Panacibacter ginsenosidivorans: one gene and its partner. The protein of the gene in region 2 interacts with the protein of the main gene of each other region in a pairwise test. Links are inferred from orthologs where the notes say so. Each region holds a gene or a part of one and is shown on either strand. Other genes may lie near its edges. The genes, in order: FRZ67_RS09435 and topA.

Region 1 (15,874 bases), 1.4 Mb from region 2 along the record:
TAGATTGTACAAGCTTTATAATGCGTTTTCAGAACAAAACAACAGGCTCATATTTTGATAAGCCTAATTATTAAGCCGAACGATAAAGTGCTTGCGACGCAACGATGCCGCTATGAAAATATATTGCTGGTATTATAAATAAAAAAAGCCTGCAAAACTGCAGGCTTTAAATGTGGAGCTGGCGGGACTCGAACCCGCGTCCAAACACAATTACCATAAGCTTTCTACATGCTTATTTCATTATTATTTGTCGGCGCAAAACAGGAAACGAACCAACCGATCCTGCGCTTAGCTGTATAGTCTTAAGCAACGGTCACAGCCTTCCATTGCAGCATTCTGTGTTTGTTTTTGAGTCGGCGGCGGAGCTTGGTAACAGAACAACCTGCTCAAGCGGCCCTAATGACTAACTAATCACTGATTAGGCAGCCATGGCATACTGAGTATTGCCATTTAAAGTTTGAATCTTCAGATTAAAGTGCTAATGATACAACGCACTGCATGCTTACACCTACCGTAACCTGTGCTGTCAAAACCAATACAGCCCCATTTAATTTACAATTGATGATTGTAGATTTTAGATCTGTAAAAATATTTATAAGCCAATCTGCATTACTGCTATTAAACTGTTGTTGCGTCGCACTCTTATGCACTTTGTTCTTTATGCAGCAGTGAGAAACGGTTCCATGTTTTCACAATATCGTATTCAGAGAACTATTAAACGAACAGCAAATTTACAAAACAACTACTTATTAATTTCATAAAACTCTTTTCCGTAGCTTCATCCGCATGAACCAGGCTGAAAATTCAACAATATTTTATAGTAAAAGAATAGCAGAACTTGAACAAATACTAGAGCGGCTACATAGCAAAAGAAAAATGCTCGGCTGGTTGCGCTTTGGAATATTGATGTTAACCTTTTTGGCGGTTTATGTAACGTGGGATGCTGATACAGCTTACATTATCACTCTCGCAGTGGGCGGTGCAACTCTATTTTTATTTGTAGTTTCAAAAGATGTAAACAACAAAGAGGCTATAGAAAACTATGAAACATTGGTAGCCATTAATAAAAAAGAATTGGCATTTTCAGATGGGGATTATTACAATGAATATGATGGCAAAAATTTAGAACCGGAACATCACCCATATGCGGCTGATCTTGACCTGTTTGGCAAAGCTTCATTATATCAATACATCAACAGGTGCAATGCAGAAAAAGCGAAGCTGCTACTGGCCAAAAGATTATTACAACCATTAAACAAAAAAGAAATTTTATTACAGCAGGAAGCCGTAAAAGAATTATCTGCAAAACCTCTATGGCGTCAGCAATTGCAGGCATTTGGAATAAAACAGAAAATATCAATTAATACTGAAAGACGAGTCTTTAACTGGCTGAAGGATGAAAAAGAAAAATATTTTGATATGCCTGTTTTCAAAATAGCACTTTATATTTTTCCATTAATAACCATAAGTACTCTGATTTTATATCTTTCAGATTTTATAAGTACATCAATCTTTTCATTGTGTATTATAATTTTTTATTCAATCTCTTTATCGGTAAGTAAAAAAATTACACCTACTTATAATCTTCTGTCAGGAATCGTTACAGAAGTCAATGTGCTGTACAATGAGTTGAACTGGTTTGAAAAGGAATCATTTCAAAGTGAGCTTTTGATTGTAATGCAAAATCAAATCAAACACAATGATACAAAGGCAGCAAATGAAATATTGAACTTAAAAAATATCCTCAATCGTTTCGATGTAAGGTTAAATGTATTTGCGTTTATCATTCTTAATACTTTTTTGTTGTGGGATCTTCATCAAATAATGGCACTAAAAAAATGGAAAGTACAAAACGAGAATCATGTTCCTAAATGGTTCAGTATTATTGCAGAAATTGAAGTATTAAACACAACTGCTACGCTTGCGTTCAATCATGCTGAATGGTGTTATCCGATTATTAGTGATACACATTTTATATTAGAAGGAAAAGAAATCGGTCATCCATTAATTCCTGCAAAACAAAGAGTCAACAATTCGTTCAGCATCACCGGAGCAGCAAAAGTTGATTTAATCACCGGTTCAAATATGGCCGGCAAAAGTACTTTCCTGAGAAGCCTTGGCATAAACATGATACTTGCTTATGCCGGTGCTCCTGTTTGTGCGGAAAGCTTTACAGTATCTATCAGTAAACTTATGAGCAGTATGCGTATTACTGATAATCTTGCGGAAAACACTTCTACATTTTATGCCGAATTAAAGAAGCTAAAATCAATTATTGATGAAGTAAACAAACAAGAAAACTTATTTATTCTGTTGGATGAAATTTTGCGGGGCACAAATTCTTTAGACAGACACACTGGTTCTGCAGCTTTAATAAAGCAGCTTATCAAAAAGAACGCAGTGGCTTTAATAGCCACACACGATGTTGAACTGGCTAGGCTTGAAAATGATAATCCTGCAAACATTTCGAATTATCATTTTGATGTTCAGGTTTCCGGTGAAGAATTGTATTTCGATTACAAATTAAAAGAGGGAATTTGTACAAGTTTAAATGCATCACTGCTTATGAGGAAAATAGGGATTGAATTAGCATAAATAAAAATGCACCTTCTTCATGATGGTGCATTAAAGTAGTATAAAATATTTTTTTTACTTAAACATCCTGAAAATATCCAGTCCCAGCGCATAAGCCATTAAACCAAGCAAGAGCACCATCCCAACCATTTGCGCATATTCCATAAATTTATCGCTCGGTTTTCTGCCGCTGATCATTTCAACCAATGTAAACAAAGCATGACCTCCATCGAGACCTGGAATCGGTAGCAGGTTCATTAATGCAAGTACCAGCGAGAAAAAAGCTGTTAGGCCCCAAAAGCCCTGCCAGTCCCACTTTGGATCAAACATTTTACCAATGCTAAAAACACTACCCAAAGATTCGTTAGGATTTACCTTACCACTAAAAATGAGTTTCAATTGTAGCCAGTAGGATTCAAGTGTTTCATAACTTTTTCTAAAGCCTGCAGGAACAGCTGTTAAAAAAGTATAATCGATCTTTTTCACTTCAAAAGCAGAATCAAGAAAATGCTCATCAATATTATTTGCTATACCAATAATACCTGTTTCAGGCACAAGCACTTTAGCAGGAAGTGTATCTGCTCCACGCAGTATAGTAAGATCAACAGTCTTCTTTTTGTTTTTCACAATCTCATCTCTAAACTCATCAAAAAATATTATTGGCTTTCCATTCACAGCAAGCACTTTATCATTTTCTTTCAGGCCTGCTTTTGCTGCAGCAGATGTATCAGATTGTAAAGAATCTATTGATGTGAAAGGCACACGCAAACCAATATAACCAAGATCTTTAAAATGTATCAGGTTACTGGAGAAATCATCAGGAATTGCTATGTTTACTTTTTCTCCATTTCTGTCAACTGTAAGATTCTTTGTAGAGTTTAGCAGCACGCTCATTCTTATCTTATCAAACTTATCTATATATTGCCCGTCAGCAGTTAGGATTTTATCGCCGCTTTTTAGACCAATGCTCTGCGATAAAGAATCTGTTGCAATGCCGTAAGTCATTTTATTGGTAGGAATATATTCCTCACCCCAATGCCAAAGCATCATTGCATAAATAAGAAAACCAAGAATAAGATTAACCACAATACCTGCCAGCATAATAATCAATCGCTGCCATGCTGGTTTGCTCCTGAATTCATAAGGCTGAGGAGGCAGTTTTAATTGTTCCTTATCCATGCTCTCATCGATCATGCCGGATATTTTTACATATCCACCAAACGGCACCCAACCAAAACCGTATTCAGTCTCGCCAATTTTTTTCTTCCACAAACTAAACCATGGATTAAAGAACAGGTAGAATTTTTCCACGCGGCATTTGAACCAGCGTGCAGTAAGAAAATGTCCTAATTCGTGCAGCGTAACAAGTATTGAAAAAGATAGAATAAATTGTAAAGCCTGCATTCCCGTATTACCCCAGTTGATCGCTAATAAAGTCATACTTCCTTAAATCCCTACAGGGACTTTTTTTGTTTTTAAATTTATGAACCCAGCTTTTGTTTTTTAATAAAGCTTCCGTTGCGTCGCACTCTTCAACGTTCTGTTATCTGCTGAACATGATTACACTTTGCTGAATAAAGAACAAGACGTACAAGTGAGTGACACAACAAAAGCTAAATAGCCCTGAAAAAGCAGGTGCAATAATAGCACATTCATCGTTAACGAAAACAGATATTATGTTTAGCTACATCTGTATAAGAGAAGCGGCAAAATTGCGGGCCTCGCCGTCGCTGTCAAAATATTCATCTAAAGTGGGATTTTCTATGAACGTGATTTTGTTCATGGTACGTTCCACCATTTCTGTGATGTCCAGAAAACCAATGCGGTTGCGCAGGAAGGCAAACACGGCAATTTCATTGGCAGCATTAAGAATGCAGGGCATATTACCACCCTTATACAATGCCTCTGTGGCAAGTACAAGATTGCGGAACGTGCGTGTATCAGGCTCTTCAAACGTTAGTGTATTAGGCTTTTTAAAATCATAGCGTGGAAACTGGTTAGGTAATCTTTCCGGGAAACCCAAAGCATATTGAATGGGCAGTTTCATATCTGGCAAACCCATTTGTGCTTTTACGCTGCCGTCTTCAAACTGCACCATACTATGAATAATGCTTTGCGGGTGAATGACTACCTGTACCTGTTCGGGCTTTAAGTTAAAGAGCCACTTTGCTTCTACCATTTCAAGCCCTTTGTTCATAAGTGTTGCAGAATCTATAGTGATTTTTGCACCCATGCTCCAGTTGGGATGCTGCAATGCATGGTCTCGTTTTACATTGACCAAAAAGTTGGGTTTCTTGCCAAGAAACGGGCCGCCGCTCGCCGTAAGAATTACTTTTTCAATGGGGTTCCTGCTCTCGCCAACAAGACATTGAAAAATAGCGGAGTGCTCGCTATCCACGGGTATTACCGGAGCCTTGTTTTCTGAGGCTTTGCGCATTACAATATCACCGGCAACTACCAGTGTTTCTTTATTAGCCAAACCAATTGTCTTACCATTTTCAATAGCTTTCAAGGTGGGTTTCAATCCTGCAAAACCTACGATAGCAGCCAGCATTATATCATAGCAATCCATTGCGGCAACCTCATCCAATGCATCTTCGCCTGTAAATACTTTTACATGGGTTTTGGAAAGTGCATCTTTTACCCGCTGGTATTTTTTCTCATCCACTATTACCACCATATTGGGCTCAAACTTTAATGCCTGCTGAATAAGTAATTCATCATTGGTATGCGCAGTAAGTATCTCAACGGAGAATTTATCAGGATTGGCAGCAATTACTTCCAAAGCCTGTGTACCGATTGAACCTGTAGAACCAAATATTGCGATGCGTTTTTGAGCAGTCATTATTTCACTTTGTCATTATAAAGTCAGCAAAGATGGTAAAGATAATGTAAAGAGGAACGAAGAAAGAATAGAAAATGAGCTTAAATAAAACAGCCTTAATCTTTTCCAATTGAACGCTATAAACAAAAACCGTTCCCTATTATTTAATCTTTTGAACTTCTATGTTTCGAAGATCACGGATCTTGTACAAAAATTCTTCAAGCCTGCTCAAAGGCACACCAACTTTTAAAATGCAGAATAACTGTGTTTCCTGTGCCAATATGCTGCAATTGTATTTTTTTACAAGGATCATCACGTCATTCATCTGCGTGTAATCGTACTGCAACATATAATTAACTTCTACCGCTTTTGCAATTATCGTAGTTAACTGCAACGCCATAGATGTGGCGTTTTTATAAGCATTAATAAGACCAGGCACCCCTAATAAGGTGCCGCCAAAATAGCGAACTACAACAACCAGCGTATTGGTAAGCTCTTTACTGTCTATTTGCCCAAGTATTGGTTTGCCTGCTGTGCCGGAAGGTTCGCCATCATCGCTTACACGAAAATTATTGCCATCTAAACCAATGCGGTAAGCAAAGCAATGGTGCACTGCTTTTGGATGTTCTTTCTTTAATTGCTGCAAATGATTTTTAAATTCCTCAACATCTTTTATAGGGAAAGCATACGCCAGAAAGCGACTGCCTCTATCTTTAAATTCGGCTACGGATTGCTGACCTACTGTATTGTAAAACTCCTTTTGTTGCATTAATTAGTTTTCTTGTAGTGAGCTATCCTGTCATCCAAAATTTTTGTTGAACCTGTAAATTGATGATTGCTTAACTCCGGTGCTGCTAAGCCTTCCTCAACAATCAATAACTCGTTTGTTATAATTCTTGCTTCATCCCACAAGCCTTCATCAATAAAAGTTTGCAGCAGTTTTGCGCCACCTTCTACCAGTATACTTTGAATATTATTTTGGTAACAGGCATTGAGTATTTGATGAACAATACTTACATCATCTGTAACCTGGTAAAGCCCCCCTCTAACTCCCCCCGGTGGGGGGAGAATTTTGAAAACATCTTCTGAATGTTGCAATGTGTTAAAAATAATTGTCGGTTGTTTTCCATCAAAGATTTTCAAGTTGCGTGGCAAACGCAAATGCATATCCACAACCAACCTTGTTGGGCTTTTACCACTCCATAACCGGTTTGATAATTCAGGATCATCCAATAAAGCAGTGTTGGTACCAACCAATATCGCGGCTTCTTCACTACGCCATTTATGTACGAGTTTATTGGTCAATGCATTTGTAATAAGTAATCTTTTATCTGTTTGTTTTAAAGCCCTCTCCTTTGGAGAGGGTTTGGGTGAGGTTGCAATTTTTTTATTCGCTGTTTGCGCCCATTTCAAAATAATATATGGTCTGTGTTCTGAATGAAATGTAAAGAATCGTTTATTCAATTCTTTGCAAGCTGATTCAAGTACACCAACTTTTACATCAATACCTGCGGCTAAAAGTTTTTCAATTCCTTTGCCATCAACTTCTTTAAAAGGATCTCTGCAACCAACAACAACATTTGGAATTTTCTTTGCTATGATAAGATCGGCGCAGGGTGGTGTTTTGCCAAAATGTGCACAAGGTTCAAGTGAAACATAGATAGTGGATGAAGCAATCAAATCATGATCCTTTTCTGCAACACTGTTAATACAATTTACTTCCGCATGTGCCTTGCCATATTGCATGTGATAGCCTTCGCCAATTATCCTGCCTTTATATACCAACACCGCACCCACCATAGGATTGGGGGCAACAAAACCTGCTCCCATTTCTGCAAGCTGTAAACAACGGTGCATGTATTGTTCGTCTGCTGTCATTTATTTTTATTGGCCCAGCTGTATTGCTACTATTAAATGTTGTTGCGTCGCACACTTGTACGTTCTGATCTTTACGCAACATATTTGCAAGCCGCAAAACTAACCGAAATCATCTTAACATTGCAGTATGGGCATCCAGGAAGCTTATACTCAACTCATGTATCAATTGTTTGAACTGTATGATGACAGGGAATCAGCCAATATTGCAGACTGGACAATCGAACATATTACTGGCTTCAAAAGAATTGACAGAATAACCAATAAGCAGTTTCCTTTAAATATTTTGCAAGAGGAATCGCTAAAAACTTATACAGAACAATTACTACAACACAAGCCTGTACAATATATTTTGCACGAAGCTTGGTTTGCAGGAATAAAATTTTATGTTGATGAAAATGTATTGATACCAAGACCTGAAACGGAAGAACTGGTAATGTGGATTGTTGAAGAGACTAAAAAGTCAAAAGTAAAAAATCAAAAAGTTTTAGATATTGGAACTGGTAGCGGTTGTATTCCTATTGCTTTGAAAAAGAAACTCCCGGAACTTGATGTGCATGCATTAGATGTTTCTGAAGACGCATTAAATGTTGCAAAGAAAAATGCTGTAACACAAAACGTAGATATAACTTTTTATAAAACAAATATCCTCGACAGGGATAAATGGAACTCACTTCCACTTTTTGATATCATTGTAAGTAATCCACCATATATAAAGCAATCAGAAGAAAAAGAAATGCGTGATAATGTATTATTGCATGAACCACACCTTGCATTATTTGTTCCCGATGAAGACGCTTTATTATTTTATAAAACTATTACTGAACTTGGCTTGCAGCATTTAAACAAAGATGGTCAACTTTTTTTTGAGATCAATGAGATGCTGGGAAATGAAGTAAAGGATTTACTTAAGCAGAAAGGCTATTCAAATATTGAAATAAAAAAAGACATGCAGGGAAAAGACAGAATGGTAAAAGCAAGCTTTACTTAACAATAGCTACAACCTTTGCCCCGGCACGTTTAGCGCTTTGCATAACTTTGAATACTTCTCCATAATATGCAGAAGTATCTGCATTAACAACTACAGAAGGTGTATCTACAAAGGCTCTTTGCTTCATTACTTCTGCTTTGAGAATAGTATCGATCATGTTTATATCAATAAGCTTTTGACCAAGATATAATTTCTGTGCCTTATCAATAGAGATTACAATATTCTGTTTTGCTTTTGTATCTTTTTTGCCCGCAGGGTTATTCACTTTTACAATATTTGGATTGGCAAGTGTAGATACAATAAGAAAAAAGAACAACAGTATGAACAGGATATCGTTCAGCGCATTAGCGTGAAGTTCTCCATGTGATTTGCTTCTTTTCAGTTTCATTTGTCTTTATTACTGTTGTTTCCGTTTGAGAAAAAATCTGAACGTACAAGTGTGCGACGCAACGAAAGCTTAATGCTTATTCAAAAGCTTAGCTCATAAAAAATTAGCGTGTTGGCTCCTGCAACATATCTACAAAATCTGCGCTTGCTGCTTCCATTTTATTTACCGTTTTACCGATCTGTGCATTCAAAAAATTATAAGCCAGGTAAGCAAGCAAACCAATGATCAGACCACTTGCAGACGTTACCATTTTTGTATAAATACCACCCGCAATGGAAGCAGGTGTAAAATCTCCTGTTGTACTGATGGCCGAGAACAATTGCAACATACCAAAGATGGTTCCAAGAAAACCGATCATAGGCGCAATGCCATACACCAGCGATAAAATAGAAATATTGCGTTCCATTTTATACACTTCAAGATTGCCTACATTCTCCATGCTTTTTTCAATGGCATCAATTGGTTTACCAATGCGCTGAATGCCTTTGTCTATAATGCGTGCAACAGCATTGTCAGTATTTTTTGCAAGATTTCTTGCAGCGCTCAGGTTGCCTGTCATAATATTATCGCGGATGATGCTCATAAAATTTGCATCGATCTTTGAAGCTTTATTAATAGCAAAAAAGCGTTCAAAAAAAACAAAAATGGTGGCCACAAATAATGCGTATAAAGGATACATCAAAAAACCGCCTTTCTGTAATATGCTCCATGCACTTTCTGTTTGCGGCGCTACTGCATTTATGGCTGTTGTAACGCTGTCCTGAACCTGTAATAATACAACCATGATATAAATTAGGTTTTTGCTAAAGTATGTGTTAACTCAAAACAACGGACAATGTGTGTATAAATTATCAACCTGTGTATGATTTAAGAAAGATTTTGCACAAAGGGGAAAATTATGAACCCGGCTAAAGCAGTTGTGGCGTCGCCTGTTGCGTCGCACACTTGTACTTTTTATCCTTACGCAGCAATAAAACAAACAACAAAAAAATATCGGCCGGAAATTTCCGGCCGATATTTCTACTGTTTACTAATTAGTTATTATTTCTGTTTATCGGTATTCATCTTCAACATGGCCATTATCTGGTTCATTGTTTTTTGCATGCCATCTGTACTTCCATCAAGAAACATAATATTGCCTTTACCAACTTCAGCAAAATTTTTGATTGCTTCTGTCCACATGCTAAAGAGAATAACGTTTGTGTCAAGGTTGGCTTGTTTCATTTGTTCTGCAGCCTGACTCATACCTTTGGCCACTTCTTCTCTGAACAATGCAACGCCTTGTCCGCGCAATCTTGCAGCTTCTCTTTCTGCTTCTGCAGCTATTTTTATAGCGTTACCTTCTGCTTCCGCCGCTTTTGTTTTTGTGATCAATAATGCCTGGCCTTCATTTTCTGCAGCAGCTTTTAAATTATTACTGGCAACAACTTTGCTCATGCTGTCAATAATTGCCTGATCGAATGTTATATCATTGATCTGCAAATCAAGCAGATGGTAACCCCATTCTTCCAGCACATGATCTACTTCAAATTTTACAGCATCAATAATTTCTTTTCTCAAACCAAGAATTTCTGCCTGGCGTTTCGTAGCTACAAATGAACGGATATTACCTTCAATTGTTCTTACCAATGCCTGCATCAAATCCTTATCACTAAAGAATTTGAAAGCTACTTTTTTGATCGTTTCTTCCTCTGCACCCATTACTGCATAAAGCAGCATGCTTTTGAAATATACATTGGCCTGGTCTGCAGTAACCGCCTGGAATTCGAGTTCCACAGAACGGTTCTGTATACTGATACGTTTATATATCTGTTCTATTACCGGGATCTTGAAATTCAATCCCGGCTTTAAAACACGCTGATATTTGCCAAACATTGTTATTACACCAATGGTACCCTGGTTTATAGATACGAACCCGCTAAAAAATATAAAGATTATGACGAGCACCCACCAGTAAGAAATAAATTCCATATTGTTAGATTTTAAAAAGGAAAGATAAGCATTGGAACATCAAGTTTAAAAATTAACTGTTCTCCTCCCATACCTGTACAAGGTTTACCAAAACTTCTACTGCTTTCTCCATATCCTTAACAGCAATCCATTCATGCTTGCTGTGTATAGCCTGCATGCCGGTAAAAATATTCGGGCAAGGTAATCCCATAAAACTTAAGCGGCTACCATCTGTTCCGCCACGAATTGGTTCATTCACTACATTTAAACCTGCACGTTTGTATGCTTCTGCTGCAAATGCAGAAACCTGTGTATGCTGATCCAGTATTTCTTTCATGTTGCGATACTGTTCCCATACTTCAAATTGCATACCTGCTTTGGTATGTTTGCTCATTACTTCTTCAGCAATGGCTTCCAGTCTTTTCTCATGCTTTTCAAGATTGGTTGTAATAAAATCGCGGATAATAAATTCTATGGTTGCTTTTTCTGCAATTCCATTTACTGAAACAGGATGCACAAAACCTTGTCTTCCTTTGGTTGTTTCAGGACTGAATTCATTTTTTGGTAATGCGGCTAAAATTTCTCCGGCAATCTTTAAAGCATTTACCATTTTGTCTTTTGCATAACCTGGGTGAGAGATAACCCCGTTTATAATAATCCTTGCGCCATCTGCACTAAATGTTTCATCTTCAAAAGTGCCGGCTTCGCCGCCATCTAATGTGTAGGCATAATCTGCACCTAACTTTTTGAGATCGAGTTTTGCGGTGCCTTGTCCTACTTCTTCATCAGGCGTAAAAAGAATTTTAATATCTCCATGTCTTATTTCAGGATGCGATACAAGATAGTTTGCCATATCCATAATAACAGCTACACCGGCTTTATCATCAGCGCCCAATAGTGTTAATCCACTTGCAGTGATAATGTCATTACCAATATGTTTTTCTAAATAAGGATAATCTTTTTTACTGATCACCTGTGTTGTATCATCTGGCAGTATAATGTCTTCTCCGCTATAATGTTTATGTAGTATAGGTTTTACGTTGGTGCCACTGCAATCAGGTGCTGTATCTACATGACTGCAAAAACAAATTGCAGGAACTTTTTTATCTGTATTGGAAAGAATGGTTGCATACACATAACCATATTCATCTGTATGCGCATCTGCCAAGCCAAGACTTAATAGTTCTGATGTTAATACCTTACTTAGATCTTTCTGCTTTTCTGTGGTAGGATGTTTATGGCTTGTGGGGTCACTTTGTGTATCTACCTGTACATAACGCATGAATCTTTCTGCAACCGTGAATAGGTAATCTTTCATTAAACACGAATTTTTTGAACACGAATTTCACGATTTACATTAATGGACGCAAATGAAATCTAATTTTCAATTGAAAGAAGAACGATGAAGTGAGTGACACAAGAGGCGACGCCATGAAAACCCAAGCTTGTAAAATAAAAAACCCGGAACTTATAAAAGCCCCGGATAACTATAGTCAGAGTGAAAATTTATTAATGATGATGGTGATGCAACTTCTTTGCAAAATCTTCTGCACTGATGCTCTCTTCTGTTGCCTGAACCTGCTGCTCTACTAACCTGAATAATTTTTCAGTCTGCAGTTTCATATATGTTTCTTCCACGAACTTTTGATCTTTCATCATGCGGTTGGCATATTCATCAAGCCATGGTGCTTCGTCAAGATTCTGCATGCCCATATAACCTGCTATTTGGTTAAGTGCAAACTGCCTGATCTCGGCCGGGTCAACAGTGATCTTATTTTCATTAATTAGCTTGCTGCTGATTAATGACCATTTCAACTGGTTTACAAAAGAAGGATATTCTTTTTCTGTCTCATCGTCAGTTTTCTGTTTTTCACTGCCATCTTTCAACCATCTTTTCAGGAAGCTTTCCGGAAAGTCCATAGTGGTGTGATCTGTAAGATGGTGATAGATCTGATCGTGTACCTGGTTACTGCTTTGCGCGGCATAATAATTTTCGATCTCTACTTTCACTGCATTGCGAAACTCTTCTTCAGTTTTTATGCTGCGGCCGGGATAAACTGTTTCAAAGAATGATTCAGTCATTTCAGCTTTTTCAACCAGGCCTACTTTTGTGATAAGTAGTTTAAACAATTTATCTGCATCTTCTTTGCTGTCTTTATTAAGGCCAAGATCGCCGATTACCCATTCTCTTTCTTTTTCGTCAAATGCAGTGCTCAGCTGAATTGTGATGGTGTCATCTTTCTTTTTACCGATTAATTCAGGGCGAACTGATTCGGCAAAATATTTTACCAGTAAAGAGTTAGATTTTATTAATCCCCCTTCAATAGCATTACCGTCTTTATCAACCTCTGTAAATTCTACATTCAGCACATTATTATCGCCGCTTACAGCTTCAGGCTCTGTCATTTTACCGTGACGGGTTGTTAAACGTTCTACTTCTTCATTTATCATTTGCTCTGTAACCTGTATTACATACCGGGTAACTTTTATATCTGAAATATGTAGATCGAAAGCAGGCTTTAATCCTATTTCAAAAGCAAATGCATAATCAGCAGGATTATTCATATCCAGCATACGTGCATCGTTTTCCAGGGGTAAAGGCTGGGCAAAAATATCAAGTTGCTCCTGCACCATATAATCCTGCAATTGCTTTTCCACAAGGCGTAAAACTTCATCAGAAAATACACCCTGGCCATACATTTTTTTCACGAGGCTGGCGGGTACCATTCCTTTACGAAAGCCAGATATATTAGCTGTTTTAGCATATTTCTTCAGGCTGCTTTCAAACGATTGCAGGTAATCTTCCTTCGCCACTTTTACAATAAGCTTATCTGTAAGCTTACCGATATTTTCCCTCGTAACAGTTGCCATAAAATAAATTGAGAATTTTAAGTTTTGGCTGATAAGTCGTTCATACAACTTATCAGCCATTTGGTGCGGATGATAGGAATCGAACCTACATGCCTTGCGGCGCTAGATCCTAAGTCTAGTGCGTCTGCCAGTTTCGCCACATCCGCAGGAATCCCGGTAACAAATTCAAATCGGGGGCGCAAAAATAGGGAATTTACACAAAAGGGCAAGTGTAGTTGAATTGTTTGTTTGCAAAAGTTTTGTATTGCCGGCTTTTATACTGCTATTTAGCTTCGTTGTGTCACTCACTTGTACACTTCGCACACTATTCGGCTATGCTCATCTATTAACTTTTTTGCTTTCAACAGGCAGCATTACCTTTAGTTTTTATAACATTACAATTCGTAATTATGCAGGAACTTATTGACCGATTGAAAGCGCAGGGGTTAACGGAAGAGCAAGCCTATAAAGCCATTGAAGTAATTAAGGACTTTGCCAAAGAGAAATTTCCCATATTCGCAGGGGCTATCAATAAACTTTTTGATAAATACGGCCCAAAAGAGGAAGAAGACTTTATGCCATAATGTATTTTTCTCAGGGAAGAATTGTAATAACGATAAACAATGGAATGCAAATGATAGACTTTTCTGCCCTTTTGACGTGAAAAGCCGTTTGCATGGTATTTGGTATCTTTTGGCGTTGATTGTTCAAAACACTTATCTTCAATCGAAAATAATTACAAATGAATTTTGGAAAGGAATTTGAAAAGTATGCTGTGAAGCATCAGGGTATCAGCAGCAGTACGCTGCATAGCTATCTTAATCACAATGTAACAAATCTTACGCCATACATTATAGAAGAAAGACCATTGAATGTAGCGAGTATGGATGTATTCAGCCGTTTGATGATGGATCGCATTATCTTTCTCGGCGAAGGCATTAATGATTATGTGGCAAACATTGTAACCGCACAGCTATTATTTTTAGATAGTACAGATCGCACACGTGATATACAGATGTACATCAACAGCCCGGGTGGCAGCGTTTATGCAGGTCTTGGTATTTACGATACCATGCAATTTGTAAGCCCTGATGTATCTACAATTTGCACAGGCATGGCTGCAAGCATGGGCGCAATTTTAATGTGTGCCGGTGTAACAGGTAAACGCAGTGCTTTGAAACATGCACGGATTATGCTTCATCAGCCAAGTGGTGCAATTGGCGGGCAGGCAACAGACATCGAGATCACTGCAAGGGAAATAAAAAAGATCAAACAGGAATTGTATCATGTTATAGCACATCATACTAACCAACCTGTAGAAAAGGTAGCTATAGATTGTGATCGTGATTTTTGGATGACAGCAGATGAAAGTAAAGCTTATGGATTGGTGGATGAAGTATTATTAACTAATCCAAGAAAGGAAAAGAAGTAACTGCGAATGCTCATTCTATAGCAAAACGCATAAGAGTGCGACGCAACAGGCGATGCCATAAAATACAAAAGTAGGATTCACAAAAACTTATACTTACAATATAGAACGTTAATATGATGCAGTCAAAATATATTATTCATCCTGTAATGGATGAAGAAGAAGAAAACGAAAAGGAAAATAAACCGGAAGCACATAGTCCATTTCTGATGAAAAAAATGGAGCAGCTTTTTTTGGAAAAAAGAGCTGTGTATCTATGGGGCATTGTAGATGATAAATCTGCAAGAGACATTGTTTCAAAACTTTTGTTACTTGATGCAGACAAACCGGGTGATGAGATCAGATTCTTCATCAATAGTCCGGGTGGAATGGTTACCAGCGGTATGGTGATGTATGATACCATGCGCTTGATAAAATCTCCGGTAAGCACCATTTGTATGGGTCTTGCTGCAAGTATGGGATCTATTTTATTAAGTGCCGGCACAAAAGGAAAACGGTTCATTTATCCTCATGGTGAAGTAATGATACACCAGCCAAGTCTTGGCGGTTATTTCCAAGCCACATCGGCTGATATTGAAATTCAAGCCAATCAAATGCGCAAAACAAAAGAGATAGGGGCAAAGATATTAGCTGAAAACTGTGGCAAAACGGTAGAGCAGATCATGAAAGATTTTGACCGTGATTATTGGATGGACGCCAAAGAATCAGTTGCTTATGGTATTGTAGACAAGGTATTGGATAAGCTTTAAGCCTGACTTAAAATTTTTTAAAAATCACTTACAGCGATTTAAGTATTTTTGCTGTGGCCCTGAAACCCCACAAATACTTAAATCGCTGCATTTATTATGGCAAAACAAACAAATTTACATTGTTCCTTTTGTGGGAAAAGCCGTGATGAGGTGAAAATCCTTATTGCCGGCCAGGAAGGGCATATCTGCGAAAATTGTGTAGAGCATGCCCAGGAGATCATTGTACAGGAGCTACAGAAAAGAC
Region 2 (16,020 bases):
TTTTCGCAATTAATGCTGGTAATTGGTGTATCACCGATCATTGCACCAACTGCAGGCGGTTATTTAACTGCTGCATTTGGATGGCACAGTATATTCATTGTGTTAACTATAATGGTTGCATTGATTCTTGTTGGCGTACATTTTTATTTACCCGAAAGCAGAAAGGCAGATAAAAATGTTTCGCTGAAACCAACACTCATTTTTAAAAATTATGTAAATGTTTTAAAGGAGCCACAATTCATCACGTATGCTTTTACAGGGGCATTGGCATCTGCGGGATTATATGCATATATTTCTGGTTCACCATTTGTGTGCATGCAATTGTTTCATGCGTCTGAAAAATTATATGGATGGATCTTCGCTATCATCGCAAGCGGCTTGATTGCGTGCAGCCAGGTAAATAGTTTCTTGCTTAAAGAGAAGAAAAGTGAACAAATCATAAAAAGAGCTCTGCTCTTTCAATCAATAACAGCAATACTTTTATTCGTTTGCACTTCATTTGGTTTACTCAATCTTTTTGGAACAGTTGCCTTCATCTTTGTTTTTCTTTGTTGCCAGGGTTTTATTTTTCCCAATTCATCTGCATTGTCACTGGCACCTTTTACAAAGAATGCGGGCAGTGCATCTGCCATGCTTGGTACTATTCAGATGAGTATTGGCGCTTTAAGTTCTGCAATGGTAAGCTTCCTTAGTAATAATACTGCACTGCCTATGACCGGCGTTATGGCAATTTGTGCTACCGGGGCATTCTCCATTTTATTGATTGGTCATACCATCATACGCTATAAGGCAAAACAGGAAGATGTAAATGAAGAGACTGCAGAAATGATAAGTAATTTATGAGTTTTTTTAGCCTCTCTTTGGACTAAGCATGATGCTTTTGTTGCGTCGCACTCTTGTACAGCCTGAAATAAAGGAGCTTTATACGCGGTGATGATCGGGCTTCCAGTTTGTAATTGAGTTTTTTATATCCTTACTGCTTAAATTTTCTTCTGCAGCACGCTGCGCCAGCATTGGCATTTCTTCATCAGGAGCAAAACGTAAAGCTATGATCTGAGACAAAGTTAAACGATTGTCAAGCCTTCTCCCCGTCAATACAAAATGTCTGAAATTCTCTTCTGCTCTTATGGCTCTGTCCTGCGCCCTTAAAGGAAAACTTCTTATATACCAGAATAAAAGACACAAAATAATTGCTGCCAAACATATAAGCGATGCAGAATACAAATTAGCATGATCATATAGAGAGTTATACAGATTTACAATTGAGCCTATTAATAAAGCTATGATAGCTGCTGCAGTAATAAAATGGAAGCCTGGAACATATTGTGCATGATTTTTATGGTTCTGCTCTTTCATGTAAAATTATTTGCAATAAAAATATCAATAAAAAAATCAAAGTGCTTTTATTTCTTATTTGGTGTATGACGACGTCTTTTCAAATGCTGAATAGAGGAAAATAAGTACAAGTGAGTGACACAACAAAAGCTTTATAGTAGTAATCATGCAAAGTAAATATCGTCTCTAATACATCTTCAACAAAGCTTTTTACAGTTTATAGGTATTATTTCAAAGCAGAAGATGATATGATGGATAAGCTATAAAACAGAGGCTCCCGAAAATTTTCGGGAGCCCGTTTTTAGTACATTAACTTTTGGACGATGAGGATATTGGATATTTATACTGCTAATTTATGCATGCTTTAACATTCGGTCCAAATCAATTGAACATTTGAATATCCAAATAAGACACAAAATATCTTAAGCAGACATAAAATAATAATATATACATTGATAATCAACATTATAAAATTTCGCTTAAGCATAATTAAAAAAGTTTTATGATTTCCATTTGCTGCATGCCTTAGAGCTTTTTACAGATGATAAATTACAACATTACATGAAAAAGCAAGTACTAAAGGCGCTGAATCGACTTACACCTAAGTCAATTTATCTAATATCTGCTATAGACTTCAGTTTGCCTTCAGCGAACATCTTGCGCATAAGTTTTTTATCAAACTTACCAACACTGGTTTTAGGAATCTCATTTAATTGCAAATAATTTTCAGGTATTTGATACCTCGAAAAATGTTTGCATAAAAACTCCTGCAATTCAATTACAGAAAATGTTTCCTGTTCTTTACAAACAATACAAGCTAAGGGTCGCTCAAGCCATTTATCATCTGGGACTGCTATTACTGCAGCTTCTTTTATTTTTGGATGATTCATTAGTGTTGTTTCCAAAGCCACGCTTGATATCCATTCTCCCCCACTCTTTATCAAATCTTTTGTTCTGTCTGTAATTTGCATGTAGCCGTATTCATCAATAGTGCCTACATCACCTGTTTTAAACCATCCATCTCCCGTAAAATGTTCCTGATCATTCATATTATAATATCCAGAAATGATCCATGCGCCTTTTACTTCAAACTCTCCTGCTGTTTTTCCATCTCTCGGAGCAATAGCGCCATCTTCCATCATAACCCTCATCTCAACACCAGGCAGCAAAATGCCCTGCTTTGCTCTTATTTTTATTTGCTGTTCATAATTCAGAGATGCATGCTCATTTTGCAAACGCGATACTGTTACAACCGGGGAAGTCTCCGTCATGCCCCAGGCATGCACTCCATGCAATCCAAAATCTCTTTCAAAATTTTCAATTAATCCTGCAGGTAATGCAGAGCCACCAACAATATATTCTTTCAATGCTAATTTTTCTTTTGGCGGATTTTTTTTCATCTCTTCATAAATACCCAGCCAAATGGTAGGCACACCATTGGCAATTGTGACTTTCTCCTTTTGCATGATGTTAATTAATGCAGCAGGCTGCAAATGCATTGAAGGCATTATCATATCTGCTCCTGCCATCATACAAATAAAAGGGAAGCCCCAACCCATTACATGAAATTGCGGAGATACAGCCATCACACGGTCCATAGCAGAAATGTTTGCAGCATTTGGCGTCATAGCACTCAAAGCATGCAAGAAAGTTGACCTGTGCGAATACAATGCACCTTTCGGCTCTCCTGTAGTGCCACTTGTATAACACATAGCACAAGCGTCGTTTTCTTCGACTGGCATCCATTCAAAATCCATAGATTCTTTAGCGATCAATTCCTCATAATGTATTGCACCGGCCAATGATGTTTTAAAATCTTTGGGAGCATTTAATAAAATATATTTTTTTACATTAGGAGTATACGCAGCTATCTTTTCAAAAATGAGTACTACCGATGCATCAATAAACAATACTTTATCTTCTGCATGGTTTATAATGTATGCAATCTGCTCAGCAGATAAACGCAGGTTAACCGGATGACAAACTGCTCCTGCACCAGGAATGCCATAGTATAATTCCAAATGCTGGTAATGGTTCCATGCGAATGTTGCAACCCTTTCACCCGGTTGCACATTTAACTGATTTATCAATGCTGCAGCCAGTTGCTTTGTACGTTTGTACATGTCAGCATAAGTATACCTGTGCCATGAACCATCAGGCAACTTTGAAACTATTTCCTTATGTCCAAATACACGGTTACTATAATCAATAATGGCATTGGTGGTAAGCGGGTACTGCATCATTTGTCCGGCAAGCATATCGTTAGATTTTGTTCTTTAAAGTTTGTAAATATTAAGCAATCATGCAACTATAGTTTGAATCGCCTGTATGAGCCTGGCTTTAATATCACTGGTCATCGTTCCTTGCGTCGCACCCTTGTACCATTTATCTGTATGCATCAATATATTTACTATTATTTTCTTTTGATTTTCTAATTAAATACTCCATCATAATTTTATCTTTCCAAAAATTCTAAACAACCTTGAATTATAAAATAGAAAACAAGAAAAGTGCAATAGATGGTAAAGGCAGCTTTGCATTAGAAAGGATTCCCTCAGGAAAAAAGATCGGTAATCTTGGTGGAGAAATTATCAGCTTAAAAGAAGCAAGAAAAAGAGCCAGTCAAACCAAACGCGTAGCAATGGTAGAATTTGGTGATGGACGTGCATTGGATGCAAGCATTAATCCCAATGAACTTCGCTATATCAATCATTCCTGTTCACCAAATACTTATATGCGTGTATGCTATAGTCGTGTAGAATTTTACGCTTTACGCATAATAAAAAAAGGAGAAGAACTTACCTGCAATTACGGCCCAACACATCACGATGGGAAATTAAAATGCAGTTGCGGAAGCCCGAACTGTAAAGGTTATTTATAAAATAAAAATCAATTTATGACTTTTAAAAAATTTCTATTCCTCATAAGCCTTGCATTTATTGCTTGTATAACGCATGCACAAAATACTATGATCACTATCCTCGACTCCGGCAGAAAAACTTCTATCCGGGGATTAAGTGTTGTAGATGACAACATTGTTTGGGCAAGTGGCAGCAATGGCACTGTGGCAAGATCTGTTGATGGTGGCAAAACATTTGAATGGCTTACTGTTTCTGGTTATGAAAAAAGAGATTTTCGCGATATTGAAGCATTTGATAAAAACACTGCTTTGATTATGGGTATTGCAGAGCCGGCCATTATTTTAAAAACAAAAGATGGTGGAAAAAGCTGGTACAAAGTTTTTGAAGACAGTACCAAAGGAATGTTTTTAGATGCGATGGACTTTGATGGCACAAAAAATGGGATTGTTGTAGGCGACCCTGTTAACGGAAGACTTTTTGTAACAGGAACAAATAATGGAGGTGATTCATGGGATAGATATTATGCCATGCCGGTATCATATAATAACCAAGGATGTTTTGCTTCAAGTGGCACAAATATAATTTTATTAAAAGACGGTGATTACAGAATTGCCAGCGGTGGCTATGTTTCAGAATTTATGAATGGCCTGGATGGCGAAATACTTCCTTTAAAGAAAGGTAAAGAAACCACAGGTGCTAACTCTGTAGCTATGTGGAAAGAAAAAAATTTTGTAATAGTAGGAGGAGATTTTACTAATGACAAAGATTCTACGGAAAATTGCGTTCTATCCTTTGACGCAGGCATAACATGGAAGGCGCCCACTACCCCACCCCACGGTTATCGTAGTTGCGTTGAATATATTACCAAAGACAAACTCATTACATGCGGTACAAGCGGTGTTGATATTTCAAACGATGGCGGTATGAACTGGCAACTGATCTCAACACAAAGTTTTCATGTATGCCAAAAAGCTAAGAAAGGAAATAAAGTTTTTCTTGCAGGCAGCAATGGCAAAATTGCAATGCTCGTAACGAAATAAACAGTATAAATTTTTATTGCCGAATAAAGTTATAAACGCTGAAGTGTGCGACGCAACAGGCGTTACCATGAAACATTGCAGCTGACTAACAAAATAAATATTGCAATATTCACAAATACTAAAATAAAATAACAGGAAGATTTGTAAATATAAAAGCTGACCTCCCAAAAAAATGCCCGCTAAAAAGCAGGCATTTATGATTTGAAAACGATGTTTACTTTTTCTTCGCGGACTTTTTTGGAGCTGATTTTTTTGGAGCTGATTTTTTAGTAGCTGCTTTCTTTGGCGCTGCAGTTTTCTTTGCGGCCTTTTTTACAAATGCATCAGGCACCTGTGTCTCAATCATCTTCTTTACATTATCTATCGGAATTGCTGCAAGTTCTTCTGTTGAATATTTTTCATTATCATCTTTACGGGTGATCTTCAACATCTTTTTTCCAAAACGTATGAATGGGCCCCAGCGGCCATTCTCAATCGAGATCTTTTCTGCAGGCCACTGCTGTATATAGCGGTTACTTTCTTTTTCGAGTTTCTTTTCGATGAGCTCTTCACAATCTTTTTGTGTAAGCCTGTCAAAATTATAAGCCCTTGGAATATTAATAAAAAGATCGTTCCATTTTATAAATGGTCCGAATCTTCCTTTGCCTTTTGTTACAGGTTTATCTTCATACATAGCAATAGGCGCATCGGCTGTTTGCTTATCTGTAATGAGTTCTATGGCCCTGTTAAGATCAACCGTTGCAGGGTCTTCGGTTCTTGGCAACGAAATAAAATCTTCGCCCCATTTTACATAAGGGCCATAACGACCGGCATTTACAGAAACTTCTTTGCCTTCATGCTCACCAAGCGTAAGCGGCAGTTTAAAGAGTTCCATTGCTTCATCATAAGTAATGGTCTCAATACTTTGAGTTGGTTTCAGTTTTGCAAAACGAGGCTTCTCTTCATCACCCGCATCGCCTATTTGCACCATTGGACCAAAGCGCCCCATTCTTGCCACAACTTTTTTACCGCTTTCAGCATCTGTGCCTAATTCTCTTTCACCTTTTATACGTTCTGCATTTTCTAAAGTATTCTCTATATCTTTTTTAAATGGTTTATAAAAACCATCCACCATTTTTGTCCACAGTTTTTTGCCATCGGCAATCTCATCAAACTCTTCTTCGATCTTGGCAGTAAAACCATAATCCATTACATCATTGAAATACTGGTTAAGAAAATCTGTAACAACCAGCCCAAGATCTGTTGGAAATAATTTTGATTTTTCTGCACCTGTTGTTTCCTGTTGTATCTCTTTTGAAATATGATCACTTGCCAGCACCAGCACCTGGAAATTTCTTTTGACGCCTTCCTTATCTCTTTTTTCTACATAGCCTCGTTTAAGAATAGTAGAGATTGTTGGCGCATAAGTAGAAGGGCGACCGATACCTAACTCTTCCAGCTTCTTAACAAGAGAAGCCTCTGTATATCTTGGTGCAGGTCTTGTAAAGCGTTCAATAGCTTTCATTTCTCTGAAATCCAGTTGTTGTCCAACACGCAATGGCGGTAACACACCTTCCCCACCTTCTTCTTCTGTAACATCATCATCATCGCGGTCTTCCATATATACTTTAAGAAAACCATCAAACTTTAATACTTCACCCTGTGCTGTTAATTCAGCCTTATTAGTAGATACGTCAATCTTCGCAATTGTTTTTTCCAACTCTGCATCAGCCATCTGCGATGCCATTGTTCTCTTCCAGATCAGTTCATACAAACGTCTCAATTCCTCATCAGGAACGCTTGTGTTTTCCATATAAGTTGGACGAATAGCCTCATGCGCTTCCTGTGCACTTTCATTTTTATTTTTATACTTACGTGTTTGTGCATATCGCTCACCGTACATATTAGTTACCTGTGCTTTCGCAGCCTCCATAGCAGTGGTACTCAAACTAACACTGTCTGTACGCATATAAGTAATGTGACCGCTTTCATATAATTTTTGCGCAAGCAACATTGTTCTGCTTACACCATAACCAAGTTTGCGGCTTGCTTCCTGTTGTAAAGTAGATGTAGTAAACGGCGCAGCAGGAGATTTTTTCGCAGGCTTTACCTGTATATCTTTCACCGTATATTTTGCACCAATACAACTCTTCAAAAATGCTTCAGCATTTTCTGCATTTGGTTGTCTTGCAGCTTCTGCTTTGAATGTTACATTTCGTCCTGCAATATCATTAGCTGCAAAAGATGCTTCAATTTTAAAACTGCTTGTGGCAGTAAATGCGTTGATCTCTCTTTCTCTTTCAGCAATTAGTCTTACTGCAACACTCTGTACACGTCCCGCACTTAATGATGTGCCCATACTCATCTTACGCCATAGCACAGGACTTAATTCAAAACCAACGATCCTGTCTACAACACGTCTTGCCTGCTGTGCATTTACAAGATTCATATCAACAGTGCGTGGATTACCTACAGCAGCTTTAATAGCAGGTTTGGTGATCTCATGAAACACAATACGTTTTGTTGAAGATGGATCCAGACCCAACACTTCACATAAATGCCAGCTGATGGCTTCGCCTTCACGGTCCTCATCCGTTGCCAGCCAAACCTCGTCATATTTTTTGGAGAGTTGTTTTAATTCGCTGACTACTTTTAATTTATCATCAGGAACTTTATAACGCGGCTGGTAATTATTATTTACATCAATACCCATTTCATCCTTTTCAAGGTCGCGAATGTGACCGTAACTGCTTTTTACGGTGAAGTCGCTACCGAGTATTTTTTCAATGGTTTTTGCTTTTGCGGGAGACTCAACAATCAATAAGTTTTTTGCCATGCTTCGCTTTTATTTTTTATGAGCCGGGCTGCAGTAATACGCTTCAACGCCTGTTGCGTCGCACTCTTCAGCGTCCGGAACAATATGCAACGATTGAGCGGTTTTAGTTATTTCTTTAAACAATTTCATATCCTAATAAGTTTGTTTCAGATATAAAAAGCATTGTCATAAAAGCCTCTTCGTGCAATGCAATATTAGTTCAATCATTTAAAATGCAAAAAAAACCTGCAAATACGAATGGTCATTTGTAAGTAAGAACAATAAGTTTATTGCAGCAGTTCTTTTCAGAAATGAAAACAAAAATTACTGTGATGGTAATTTATTGTTGCCAGAAAAACTGGAAGTACAAGTGAGTGACACAACAGGTGATGCTATAATATACAAAGGCCAAGAACCAAATATTGTCACACATTATTGCAGCAAAAAATCCATCACCATTTTCTGCACTTTTGCATCTCTGTGAATTTTATTATGACCTAAACCGCTTGTAGTAATAAATTTTATATAAGGTAGATTTTCTTCCTGCAGATCAAGCGTGTCTTTGTAAGGGCAAATGTTGTCATCGGTATCATGTATCCATAAAACAGCTGCGTTAAAATTTTTCACTGCTCTTATAGAAGAATACCAGGATACAGGTAACCCTCTTGTGCGCAATATCTCTTCATTAAAAAAAATCCTGAATGAATCTGACAAATGCAGCATCTTAAAAAAAAGATCTACCTGAGACGCAGTTTCCGTTGCCGGGGCTATCAAAACAATTTTTTTCTTTTCATCTTTTATTCTTTCCATTGCAAATGTGGTGGCCATACCTGCAATGGAATGTGCAATGATGCCATCAACAGGGCCATATTTATTTTCAATCTGAACGATCATTTCACTGTACACAACTGCATTCAAATATTTTCCGGCGCTTTGTCCATGCCCCAAAGCATCAAAAGCCAATACATTGAAATGATTGTTTAAAAGTAGTTGCACATATTTCTCAAAGCGGTAACTGCAACTGTTCATGCCATGGCAAATAAGAATTGTTTTTGCACTTTCTTTATTGCAAGTCCATTTTGAACCACGAACCATATTGCCATTAAATGTAAAAAATAGCTTTTCTGCTTTGTGGAAAATAGCAGGCCTTTCCGCTTTCCGATATGTAATGTATGGCGTAAAAAATAATTGCAGTACGGATGCTGCCGCTTTTTGCGGAGATAGCTTTTCAAGGACTTTAAATTTTGTTTTATAAAACCTGAGAATGATACTTTGTGTTAAGGTTAGATCCATATTACTATATTGACCTCAAAGATAGTATCGGTATATTATTGATTAATTCCTTTATTGAAAGTAGTTCGCAAAATATATTTAGCACATAGCTTTGCAATAAACAGCATACATGAATATTGTTTTGATAGGCTCGGGCAATGTGGCTACCGTTCTTGGGAAATCATTAAAAGAAGCGGGGCATAATATTGCGGCAATAGTAAGCAGAAACAAAGAGCATGCAATGGAACTGGCACGTATTTTACAAGCTGACTCAACTACAGACATAAAACATATTTACACCGATGCTGATTTATACATAATTGCAGTAGCAGATAATGCTGTAAAAGAAGTAGCTGAATCTTTACACATACAAGGAAAAATAGTAGTTCATACTTCCGGTGCTGTTTCAAAAGATATACTGCGAAATGTTACAAAAAATTATGGAGTACTATATCCTTTACAAAGCCTGAGAAAAGAAATAAATTATAAACCTGTAATTCCTTTGTTGATTGATAGTAACAACCCTGAAACATTAAATGCAATTCGTTTACTGGCCGAATCAATCTCTTCCAAAGTAGCAGTTGCTAATGATGAACAAAGATTGAAACTACATGTGGCTGCTGTTATGGCTGCAAATTTTTCCAATCATCTTTATACATTGACCGTAGATTATTGCAGCAGAGAGAATATTCCTTTTTATATGCTTATCCCCCTGATCCAGGAAACGGCCATCCGCTTAAATGAATTTGCACCAAAAGATACACAAACCGGTCCTGCTATAAGGGGGGATTATACAACTATTCAAAAGCATTTGGAATTGCTGGCAGATTACCCGCAATTGAAAAGTTTATATGAAAGTATCAGCAAAAGCATTACAGATTTTTATGGTAAATAGCAACGGGCTGTTTGAACAAAAAAAAATCCCCACCGGAAAACCTGGCAGGGAATTGTTATGAGCAAGCAACCGATCGCAAATGAGGAGACAAAATAAGGGATATTTTTTTGAACAAACAAGTGTTAGTTATTATTTCCTGTTAAATATTTTTCTTTTTCCTTCAGTAGCATCACTTTATTGGAAAACCTTCTATTCCTGTAGTTTTGTCTCAGGTCGGTGTTACCTCTTAAACGTGGCGCCTTGTTCAATAAACAACTAATTGTACAAGAGTGCGACGCAAGCGGTGATGCAATGAAGGCAAAAGCCCGGTCCATAAAATAAAAATTTATCATTTACCCATTTCCACATTATGAATTCACTCGAACTATTTCACTCCATTACCACTTTTGTTTTTGATGTGGATGGAGTATTAACAGATGGAACTTTACTTGTAATGCCAGGTGGTACTATGGTTCGCCGAATGAATATCAAGGATGGATATGCATTGCAGCTTGCTATAAAAAAAGGATACCAGGTTGTAATTATTTCGGGCGCCAATTCGCCCGAAGTGGAAGAAAGGCTGGATAAACTTGGTGTAAAGGAAGTTTATATGCGTGTAGAAGATAAATTAAGCCTGCTGCAAAATTATATGCAGTTGCATAATGTAACTGTAAACCAGGTATTATTTATGGGTGATGACATTCCTGACCTCGATGTAATGAGCGGTGTTGGCTTACCATGCTGCCCTAATGATGCAGTTATTGAAATAAAAGGCATCTCGAAATACATCTCACCTTTTAAAGGAGGAGAAGGTTGTGTAAGAGATGTGATTGAAAAAGTACTTAAGCTCCGCGGCGACTGGAGTACAGATACACATATAAGAGCGCAATAATTTATTATTCTTTATAAATCTTTCGCAGTTATTTTGCACATAATTTTTGCTGATTGAAACTGATAGCTGCATTTTTCAGACTTGTTCGCTGGCCCAATCTTGTTTTTATTGCGTTAACGCAATTGCTTTTTGTTTACTGTATTGTAAAACCGGTTTTTAGCAACAGTCCTTTACAACCAAATGTGCATGGTTTAGATTTTGTACTTATCTCTCTTTCTTCTATTCTCATTGCTGCTGCTGGTTATATAATCAACGATTATTTTGATCTCAATATAGACCAGGTAAACAAGCCCGATAAACTGGTTGTAGAAAAAATAATTAAAAGGCGCTGGACGATTGTATGGCATATAGTCTTAAGCACAGCAGGTGTTGCAATCGGCTTTTATGTAGATTTTACCAGTCGCATATGGTTGCTTGGTTTTTCAAATGCTATATGCGTTACGTTACTTTTTATATACTCCACCTCTTTAAAACGCAGGTTGCTAATTGGCAATATTCTTATCTCTTTGCTTACAGCATGGGTAATATTGGTAGTGGCATGGTGTGAGTACAATCACCTTATTCATTTGAACAATGGCCTGCGTGCAGACAAAATATTAAGAGAAACTTTTTTGTATGCAGGTTTTGCATTCATTATATCGCTGATAAGAGAAGCCGTAAAAGATATGGAAGATGTAGAAGGTGACAGGCGGTACGGTTGCAAAACAATGCCAATCGTTTGGGGCATTAATGCAACCAAAGTTTTTGTAGCAGTTTGGCTGGTTGTACTTATAGCTGTACTAATAATTGTACAAGTATATGCGTTGCGACTTGAATGGTACTGGAGCGTTGTGTATTGTATGCTTGCTATAGTTATACCACTTATATACATTTTCAGGAAACTCTTTGCTGCAAAAACTTCTGCAGATTATCATAAACTTAGTACCTTAATAAAACTCGTGATGTTTACCGGTATACTTTCTATGATCTTCTTTAAGATTTATTGATCGTGATTTTTATGAGTCCGGCTTTTTATTTTCATGGCGTCACCGCTTGCGTCGCACTCTTCAGCATTCTGAACTTTTATAAACTTTTCAACACAACTATAATGTATAATTAACAACAAAGTTTAAAACCGTAAACTTGTGCTCACAAACTAATAAACATTTTTTTGCATGAACAGGATCATCCTTGCATCACAATCACCACGCAGAAAACAATTACTTGAATGGGCAGAAATCCCTTTTGATATTATCATACAACCAACTGATGAAAGCTTTCCTGCAACCATGCCCGTTGATGACGTACCTGTTCATATTGCTTTGCATAAAGCTAAAGCAGTGCAGGAAATATTAAATGACGAACAAAAACAAATGACCATACTTGCAGCAGATACCATTGTTGTATTGGATAATAGTGTGATTGGCAAACCGAAAGACAAAGAAGATGCCATTAATATTCTTACTGCTCTTTCGGGCCATGAGCATAAAGTAATAACAGGCGTTGTAATTGTACAAGGTGATAGTATTATTTCTTTTGCTGATACTACTACTGTGCTTTTTCATACACTAACGCCAACCCAGATAGAATTCTATGTTGATAAATACAAACCTTATGATAAAGCCGGCGCTTATGCTATACAGGAATGGATCGGTGTGGTAGGTATAAAAAAAGTAGAGGGTGATTTTTATAATGTAATGGGTTTACCGGTAAGCAGGGTTGTACAGGAGCTGAATAAATTTAATAGCTAATTTGCATTCTAAGTTTTTGTTCATTATCTTAAACAAAAATCCAACTCACCCTTTATGAACGAACGGCTGCTGCAATTTATATGGCAATTTCAATATTATAATAAAACGCAACTCACTGTTGTTGACGGAACTCCTTTAACTATCATTTACCAGGGAAAATTAAACAGCAACCAGGGCCCTGATTTTTCTGAAGCAAAGATCAAAATTGGCAATACAATATGGGCAGGAAATATTGAAATCCATGTAAGGTCTTCTGATTGGAACATGCATAATCATAATGCCGATGCCAACTATTCCAATATTATTCTGCATGTAGTTTGGATTAATGATTTGCAGCTTACCGATAAAAATGGTGAGCCTGTTCCAACACTCGAATTGCGACCTTTGGTTTCGAAAATAATGCTGCAACATTATGATCAGTTAATGCAGTCAAAAGGTTTTGTGCCTTGCGAAAATCATTTACCGTTACTTTCAGAAATGGGCTGGCTTGCATGGAAGGAGAGGCTTGTTGCTGAACGTTTGCAAAGAAAGACTGGAACCGTACTTAAATTTTTACAGCAAGCCAATAATCACTGGGAAAAAGTTTTCTGGTGGATGCTGGCAAAGAACTTTGGCATGAAAGTAAATGCTACTGCATTTGAACAAATGGCGAAAAGCATTCCAATAAATGTATTGGCTAAGCATAAGTACCAGTTAAACCAATTAGAAGCATTATTTCTTGGTCAGTCGTTATTATTGAATGGAGATTTTAAAGAAGATTATCCCAAAATGTTGCAGAGAGAATATAAATTTTTATCAGCCAAATATCAATTAAAGTCAATTAATAAAGAACCGGATTTTCTACGTATGCGCCCGGCAAATTTTCCAACAGTTCGTCTAGTGCAACTTGCCGCATTAGTGTTTAAATCAACTCACCTTTTTTCATGCATTCTTGAAATAGAAACGATTGAACAGCTATATGAACTATTAAATGTAACTGCAAATGATTACTGGCATTATCATTATCTTTTTGATGAACCAACAGAATATAAACCAAAGAATCTCGGTAAAACAATGACAGATAATATTATTATCAACACTATTGTGCCGGTTCTTTTTGCGTATGGCATATACCACAAAAATCAACAGGCAAAAGATAAAGCTGTTTATTATTTATCGAATCTTTCTGCAGAGACGAATAATATTACCAAAGAGTGGAAGTCAAAAAAAGTCATCAATAAAACTGCGCTGGATTCACAGGCATTGATCGAACTAAAGAATAATTATTGCAATGAAAAACTTTGCCTGAATTGTGCAATAGGAAACAAGTTATTGAAAGCTGACGCATAAAAAATAGTACAAGAGTGCGACGCAAGTAAAGCTAAATAGCTATTCAAACGCCCGGTTCAAAAAACTATACAAAACTAAAACTGTCACCATCAAACAAACCTTTATCACTCAATTTTAAATGAGGTATAACAAGCAATGCCATAAAGCTTAGCGTCATGAATGGCGCGGAGAATGTTGAGCCCAACTCTTTCGCCATTTTATCAATAGCTGTGTATGCTTCTGCAACTTCATACCCATTTTTGTTACTCATCAAACCGGCAACAGGTAACCCTATTACCATTTCAGTGGTATTGCTGACACAGCTTACGCCACCTTCTTCTGCAATAACAAGATTAATTGCCCTTGTAATACTTGCATCATCAACTCCTACTGCGATGATGTTGTGACTATCGTGCGCAACACTCGATGCTATTGCGCCTTTTTTAAATTGAAAATTTCTGATAAATGCTTTTGCGACAGGTGCTTTGGAATAACGATTAACAACAACAATTTTCAATATATCATTTGTCGTATCGCTAATAATAAATCCATCTTTTACCAACGGCTTTAAAAAAAGTTTATTGGTAATAAGTTGTCCTTCTAATGCTTCAATTACGGCTATTACGGATTCATTGTTGTAAGGAATTTTAAGATCACCTTCAATGATTGCATCGCAATCAAATTTATTGATAGTAGTTTCATCAACACATTCAATCAATGACGTACCATTCTCTGCAACAACTTTTCCATCAATATATGTTTGCACTACTTCAAATGATTGCAGATCTTTCACCACAATAAGATCAGCAGCATCTCCTTCTTTTAATAAACCAACATCAAGTTTATAATGCTGCGCAGGATTAATACATGCCGCTCTTAAAACATTAAAGACATCAATCCCTTTTGCAACGGCTCTTGCACAAAGCTGGTTAATATGACCTGCAACCAAACTGTCAGGATGTTTATCATCACTGCAAAACATTATTTTGTTTGGATAGTCCTGAAGGAGATCAATCAACGCTTCAAAGTTCTTTGCGGCACTGCCTTCGCGAATCAATATCTTCATACCGAACTGCAATTTATCCAGCGCTTCTTCTTTTGTAAAACATTCATGGTCTGTACTAATGCCCGCATTAATATATTGCTTTGCCTGTTCCCCTCTTAACCCAGGTGCATGGCCATCAACAGGTTTACCTAATGCATGTGCTGCAGCAATCTTTTTCATCACTTCTTCATCTTTAAATAATACACCCGGGAAATTCATCATTTCACTCAGGTATTTTATTTCATGTTTTTCCAATAGTTTTTTTACATCATTGCTGTCGAGTGCTGCACCTGCTGTTTCAAAAGTTGTTGCCGGCACACAGCTTGGTGCACCAAAATTAAATTTGAATGGAACTTTTTTCCCATTGTTTATCATGAACTCCACTCCTTCCATGCCACACACATTGGCTATTTCATGTGGGTCGCTTACAGTTGCAACAGTGCCATGCACAACGGCCATTCTTGCAAACTCACTTGGTATGATCATGCTGCTTTCTATGTGCACATGACTATCAACAAAACCAGGAAGAATATAATTTGTGTAGTTTGTGTTTGCGGTTTCAGTAATGCTTACAATCTTACCATTTTCAACTTTTATTATTCCGGGAAAAATTCTCTTATTGAATATATCTGCAATATTTCCTTCAATTGCAAAAGCCTGTGTTTGCATACTTAAAAACTTTTGATGAAGATAGCTTAACAAAGAAATGCATGGAATGATATTTTTTTGAGCCGGACTTTTGTATGTAGGTCAACATCGTTGCGTCGCACTCTTGTACTTTATTGCATTATTCAACAAAATGCCAGCAAACACCGGCAATATCTATTATGTTTACTTCAATACCATAAGGCTGTTTCGTTGGTTTACTT

The links.
Region 1: the proteins of topA (region 2) and FRZ67_RS09435 interact in binary tests that used the Escherichia coli proteins (3 or more experiments, as listed by UniProt). The link is inferred for Panacibacter ginsenosidivorans from one-to-one orthologs.

What each region holds. Positions count from the first base shown.
Region 1 is NZ_CP042435.1:2,242,705-2,258,578, reverse strand. What follows is about bases 4,364-7,344. They hold FRZ67_RS09435 (IMPACT family protein), read right to left. Parts: upstream 6,168-7,344; coding sequence 5,559-6,167; downstream 4,364-5,558. Other genes in these bases: ribD (bifunctional diaminohydroxyphosphoribosylaminopyrimidine deaminase/5-amino-6-(5-phosphoribosylamino)uracil reductase RibD), read right to left, coding at 6,167-7,276; FRZ67_RS09440 (1-deoxy-D-xylulose-5-phosphate reductoisomerase), read right to left, coding at 4,364-5,419. Outside these bases: FRZ67_RS09450 (MutS-related protein), read left to right, coding at 787-2,595; RIP metalloprotease RseP, read right to left, coding at 2,650-4,014; more of FRZ67_RS09440, read right to left, coding at 4,259-4,363; prmC (peptide chain release factor N(5)-glutamine methyltransferase), read left to right, coding at 7,404-8,264; FRZ67_RS09420 (ExbD/TolR family protein), read right to left, coding at 8,257-8,652; FRZ67_RS09415 (MotA/TolQ/ExbB proton channel family protein), read right to left, coding at 8,756-9,436; FRZ67_RS09410 (SPFH domain-containing protein), read right to left, coding at 9,694-10,623; pepT (peptidase T), read right to left, coding at 10,676-11,920; tig (trigger factor), read right to left, coding at 12,112-13,473; FRZ67_RS23490 (hypothetical protein), read left to right, coding at 13,863-14,036; FRZ67_RS09390 (ClpP family protease), read left to right, coding at 14,195-14,884; FRZ67_RS09385 (ClpP family protease), read left to right, coding at 14,998-15,630; ATP-dependent Clp protease ATP-binding subunit ClpX, read left to right, coding at 15,727-15,874.
Region 2 is NZ_CP042435.1:893,520-909,539, forward strand. Bases 5,251-8,377 are described here. They hold topA (type I DNA topoisomerase), read right to left. Parts: upstream 8,052-8,377; coding sequence 5,451-8,051; downstream 5,251-5,450. Outside these bases: FRZ67_RS03725 (multidrug effflux MFS transporter), read left to right, coding at 1-843; FRZ67_RS03730 (DUF6526 family protein), read right to left, coding at 922-1,356; FRZ67_RS03735 (long-chain fatty acid--CoA ligase), read right to left, coding at 1,947-3,593; FRZ67_RS03740 (SET domain-containing protein), read left to right, coding at 3,818-4,216; FRZ67_RS03745 (WD40/YVTN/BNR-like repeat-containing protein), read left to right, coding at 4,232-5,236; FRZ67_RS03755 (alpha/beta hydrolase), read right to left, coding at 8,463-9,323; FRZ67_RS03760 (Rossmann-like and DUF2520 domain-containing protein), read left to right, coding at 9,433-10,197; FRZ67_RS03765 (KdsC family phosphatase), read left to right, coding at 10,547-11,068; FRZ67_RS03770 (geranylgeranylglycerol-phosphate geranylgeranyltransferase), read left to right, coding at 11,122-12,054; FRZ67_RS03775 (Maf family protein), read left to right, coding at 12,223-12,798; FRZ67_RS03780 (DUF2851 family protein), read left to right, coding at 12,853-14,127; ade (adenine deaminase), read right to left, coding at 14,192-15,820; FRZ67_RS03790 (VOC family protein), read right to left, coding at 15,939-16,020. UniProt on the Escherichia coli protein: Releases the supercoiling and torsional tension of DNA, which is introduced during the DNA replication and transcription, by transiently cleaving and rejoining one strand of the DNA duplex.